Regions from separate parts of the Microbispora sp. NPDC049125 genome, predicted to be linked through region 1. Evidence: riboswitches for the same ligand, from Rfam matches in the RefSeq annotation. Region 1 holds a riboswitch; the other holds the start of a gene.
The links. Region 1 has a riboswitch for cobalamin ahead of AB0B72_RS20860 (cobyric acid synthase). Riboswitches for the same ligand answer to the same signal wherever they lie in the genome.
Positions count from the first base shown of each region.

Region 1 (2,451 bases):
GCCGTGACCCGGCCGTGGTGGATCTGGTAGCCCGCGACCGGGTGGCCGCGCCACGCGCCCGTGGGCAGCGCCAGCACCTTGCCGGGGGAGAAGACCGTGCGCACGGGAAGCAGCCCGAGGCCGTCCACCCTGCCCGCCCGGCTCTCCACGTCGTCGTCGATCGCGCCGCCGAGCATCTGGTAGCCGCCGCAGACGCCGAGCACCGGACGCCCCTCGGCGGCACGGCGGCGCAGGGCCGCGTCGATGCCGCGCTCGCGCAGCCATCCCAGGTCGGAGACGGTCGCCCGGGTGCCGGGCACGACGACCAGGTCCGCGTCGTCCAGCTCGGCGGCGGTCGTGGCCAGGCGCACGCTCACCCCCGGCTCGGAGGCGAGGGCGTCGGCGTCGGTGACGTTGGACATCCGCGGCAGCCGCACGAGGGCGACGCGCAGGACGTCACGGCCGGCGGGCGGGGTCAGCAGGCCGGGACGGCTGTCGAGGTCGAGGGAGTCCTCCACGTCCAGCCACAGGCCGGACCGCCACGGCAGCACGCCGAGGCAGGGCCGGCCGGTCGCGCCGCGCAGCCAGTCCAGACCGGGCTGGAGGAGCGCCGGGTCGCCGCGGAACTTGTTGACGACGAAGCCCGCGATGTGCCGCTGGTCGGCGGCGTCGAGCACGGCCAGCGTGCCGGCGAAGTGCGCGAGCACGCCACCGCGGTCGATGTCGCCCACGACCAGGACCGGCAGGCCGGCGGCGCGGGCCAGGCCCATGTTGGCGATGTCGCGGTCACGCAGGTTGACCTCGGCCGGGCTGCCCGCGCCCTCGCAGACGACGACGTCGAACCGGCGGCGCAGGCCGTCCAGCGCCTCCAGCGCGACGTCGAGCAGGCGCAGCTTGTGGTCGCGGTAGGACATGGCGTCCACGTCGGCGTGTGCCCGGCCGAGCACCACGACGTGCGAGTGCCGCTCCCCGGCCGGTTTGAGCAGCACCGGGTTCATCGCCGCCTCGGGCTCGACCCGGGCCGCGGCCGCCTGCATCGCCTGGGCGCGCCCGATCTCGCCGCCGTCGGCGGTGACCATCGAGTTCAGCGCCATGTTCTGCGCCTTGAACGGCGCGACCCGGACGCCTCTGCGGGACAGCCACCGGCACAGCCCGGCGGTCAGGATGCTCTTGCCGGCGTCGGAGGTGGTGCCCGCGACGAGCAGCGCGCCGCCGCGGCGCGGCACGTCAGGGTATGGGGCGCGGGACCACGGGTGAGGTGCCTGCGCGCATGCCGGAAACGGCCATGGCGTGTCCTCCCTGGAGGTCCGCGCCCCCGGTCGAAGGTCCGACGGCCGGAGTATCCTGGCTCCCGGATCGACGCTCCCCTCAGCCTTCCCGCCCGTGAGGGCAGTGGCGTGAGTGAGGATCGCTCCCCGGTGACAGTGGCGGGACCGCGCCGGATTCACACCGGCTTCCTCCACGTCCGTCGCTTGCGGCGTAAACATACACCCCGCGCCCATCGTGGACGCAAGGACCGATCTGTCCGGATGCCTGCTTAGTAACTGACTTGTCCCAGTTTGGTGACCGACGCCTGCTTCGCCAGTCGGGCGGCGAGCAGCCTGGACGGCGCGGAGATCACCCTTGTGAACTGGGAAGATGCTATAGAGTCGACCAAATGGGGGGTTTCGGGATGGTTAACCGGTAGTCCAGTGGAAAGAGCTCGGCCTTCGCAGGGCCGGCTGCACGACCGGCAGTCTGACGCCTTGGAGCGCAGCCGCCTGGCCGAGCACGCCCTGCCCGCCCAGCGCCTGCTGTCCAGCGACGACCTAGGCTGGCGCACCGTCCTCGCGCGGACCTACGCCGACCCGCCCCGGGCCGAGGAGTTCAGCACGGCGCCTTCTCCGGACCTGCTCGTCGTCCTCGTGACGAGCGGCACCTATCTCATCGAGAGCCGCAAGGGCCGGTCCTGGCGCCGGGCGAGCTACCACCCCGGGTCGGCCGGGGTGACCGCTCCGGGCAACGTCAGCGTGCTGCGCTGGCAGGCCGTTTCGTCCCAGCCGCTGGAGTCGCTGCACCTGCACATCAGCGCCGAAGTGATCGAGGCCACGAGCCGGATCCTCCACGAGGACGGCCTGCGCCCGGACCGGCCGCTGCCCGACATGCTCGACCTCGAAGACCCCCTGGTCACGGCCGCGGGGCGTGCGATCGGCTGCGCGCTGCGGGAGGGGGCCTCCGCGCTTTACGCCGACTCGATCGCCCAGACGCTGGCGGTGCACCTGCTGCACCGCGCGGGCGGGCGGCCCGCCCCGGCCGGCCCGGCCCCCGGCTCCTCCGTGCTGAGCGTGCGAGCCCTGCGCCAGGTCACCTCGTACATGCGGGAACACCTCCACGAGGAGGTCAGCCTTGACGACCTCGCCGCGCAGGCGAACCTCAGCAAGTATCACCTGCTGCGCGTCTTCTCGAAGTCCACCGGCTTCACCCCGTACCGCT
Region 1 covers NZ_JBEZDW010000017.1:27,920-30,370, reverse strand. Annotated here, with positions in the region: gene AB0B72_RS20860 (cobyric acid synthase) at 1-1,205, opposite strand, end outside; cobalamin riboswitch at 1,317-1,439, opposite strand; gene AB0B72_RS20855 (helix-turn-helix domain-containing protein) at 1,725-2,451, shown strand, end outside.

Region 2 (2,451 bases), on a different contig from region 1:
CGAGCTGAAGGCCCTCATCGAGGCCCGCAGGTGGGCCCGGGCCGTGCGGATCCGCCGGTCGCGAGGCGGCGGATCCGGCGGCGAGCCGGAATCCGACGAGACCGACGGCGAGCCCGGACGTGATCCTGGCCGTGATGCCGGACGCGATCCCGGCGGCGGGTTCGAGCGCCGGCGGAGCGGCGGTTCCGCCGTCGGCTCACGGCCGGCCGACGCCCCGAGCGCCGAGCTGATGGTCGCCGATCCCGCCCTGCTGGCCCAGGCGGCGATGGGCCGGGGCCCGCTCCCGGCGACCCGTACGGCGCCGCTGGTCAGGCTCGCGGGGGAGTGGGAGGTCCTGGTCGCCGCGCCCGGCTCGGGCGTCGGCACGTTCGAGCGGTTCGCCCGGGACCTCGTGCGCGACCCGGGCGGCCGGAAGGTGGCGGGCGGGGCCGTGGGCGGGCCCGAGCACCAGGCCTTCGGCCTGACCGCCGTGGGCCTCGGGGCGGACCCCCGCCTCATCGACTACGCGGCGTTCGAGGACGGGGCGCAGGCCGTGGACGCGCTGCTGGACGGCCGGGTCGCGGCCGGGTTCGCCGGGCAGCGCGACGTCGTCCCCCACATCCGGGCGGGACGGCTGCGTCCCCTGGTGGTGTCGTCGCCCGAGCGCCTGCCGGGGGTGGACGCGCCCACGCTCCTGGAGTCCGGCGTGGGGGTGGTGTTCGCGAACTGGTGGGGCCTGCTCACCCCCCTCGCGCAGGCCGCGGGAGGCCGGGAGCGGTTACTCGACCTCTGCCGCGCCATCGGCGGCTCGCCCCTCTGGGAGCGGGTCTGCGCCCGCAACGGGTGGACCCCGCTCTATCTGGAGGGCGACGACTTCCGGCAGTGGCTGGCCGCTGAGGCTCGCCGTACGACCCGGCTGCTGGCCGATCTCGGATTGCGGTGACTCCACCGGCAGACACAACCTGTAGGGGTTGTTGCGCCGGGCGCCACTACATGTAGGATCATCGAGTCGCTGGTTCGCCTACGGGTGAGGCAAGAGGGAACCCGGTGCGAGTCCGGGACTGCCCCGCAGCGGTGAGCGGGAACGACCGCCGTCATTGAGCACTGGGCGCCGTGCGCCTGGGAAGCGACGGCCAGTAGGACCGGCCGGCCCCGAGGCCGCGCCGGACGCCCGCGAGTCCGAAGACCTGCCGGTGACGCGCGCGGACCCATGTCCGCGCGGCCATGCCGGGCCTCGTGGGAGGGCCCGCCAGGCGCGGCACGTCCACCGGCGTGCGCGTGCGCTGACGCATGCCCTCCCCGCGGCTCCGGCCAGGACCTGAGCTCGCGAGGAAGAGGGCACGTTGACACTGACGACGACCGCCGACACGACGACCGCCGACACGACGACTGCGGAAACGACGACCGCGGAAACGACGAGCGCGCCCCCGGCACACGCGCTCGGCGCCGCGCACGACGCGTGGCAGGCGATCGAGGAGGCGGCGGCGGGGGTCATCTCCGACCCCGGGAAATCGAAGACGGCCGCCCGGCTGCTGGGCGCCCTGATAGCGGACGAGACGGCCGGGCAGGGGGTCCGCACGTTCGCCGAGTCGGTGGCGGCCACCCACGCGGCGGGGCTCCTCGGCGACGGCGTCGCGGCGTTCGTGGCGGCCAACGCCGCGGCGCTCGACGAACTGGTCGACGCGCAGACCGAGAAGGGAGCCGACGACCGCTTCGAGTACTTCGGGCTCCGCACGGTCTACGACCGCTACCTGCTGCGCCACCCCGTCACCCGCCGCGTGCTCGAACGGCCGCAGCACTTCCTGCTCCGGGTGGCGTGCGGCCTGTCGTCGTCGGTGGAGGAGGCCGCCGAGCTCTACCGGCTGATGTCGGCCCTCGCCTACCTGCCGAGCTCCCCGACGCTGTTCAACTCCGGCGCCCGCCGGCCGCAGCTGTCGTCGTGCTTCCTGCTCGACTCGCCGCGCGACGAGCTGGAGAGCATCTACGAGCGGTACGCCCAGGTGGCCCGGCTGTCCAAGTACGCCGGGGGGATCGGGGTCTCCTGGACCCGGGTCCGGTCGCGTGGCTCGCTCATCCGGGGCACGAACGGGCTGTCCAACGGCATCGTCCCGTGGCTGCGCACCCTCGACGCCTCGGTGGCCGCGGTGAACCAGGGCGGCCGGCGCAAGGGCGCGGCCTGCGTCTACCTGGAGACCTGGCACGCCGACATCGAGGAGTTCCTCGAACTGCGCGACAACACCGGCGAGGACGCCCGGCGCGCGCACAACCTCAACCTGGCCAACTGGGTGCCCGACGAGTTCATGCGCCGGGTCGAGGCGGACGGCACCTGGTCGCTGTTCGACCCCAAGGAGGCGCCCGAGCTGACGGATCTTTGGGGCGAGGCGTTCGACGTCCGCTACCGGGAACTGGAGGCCGCCGGACGGTACGTCCGGCAGGTCCCGGCCAGGGCTCTGTACGGCAGGATGATGCGGA
Region 2 covers NZ_JBEZDW010000010.1:25,240-27,690, reverse strand. Annotated here, with positions in the region: gene AB0B72_RS14270 (Bug family tripartite tricarboxylate transporter substrate binding protein) at 1-922, shown strand, start outside; cobalamin riboswitch at 976-1,189, shown strand; gene AB0B72_RS14265 (ribonucleoside-diphosphate reductase subunit alpha) at 1,323-2,451, shown strand, end outside.
Region 2: another riboswitch for cobalamin. It lies ahead of AB0B72_RS14265 (ribonucleoside-diphosphate reductase subunit alpha); the one in region 1 lies ahead of AB0B72_RS20860 (cobyric acid synthase).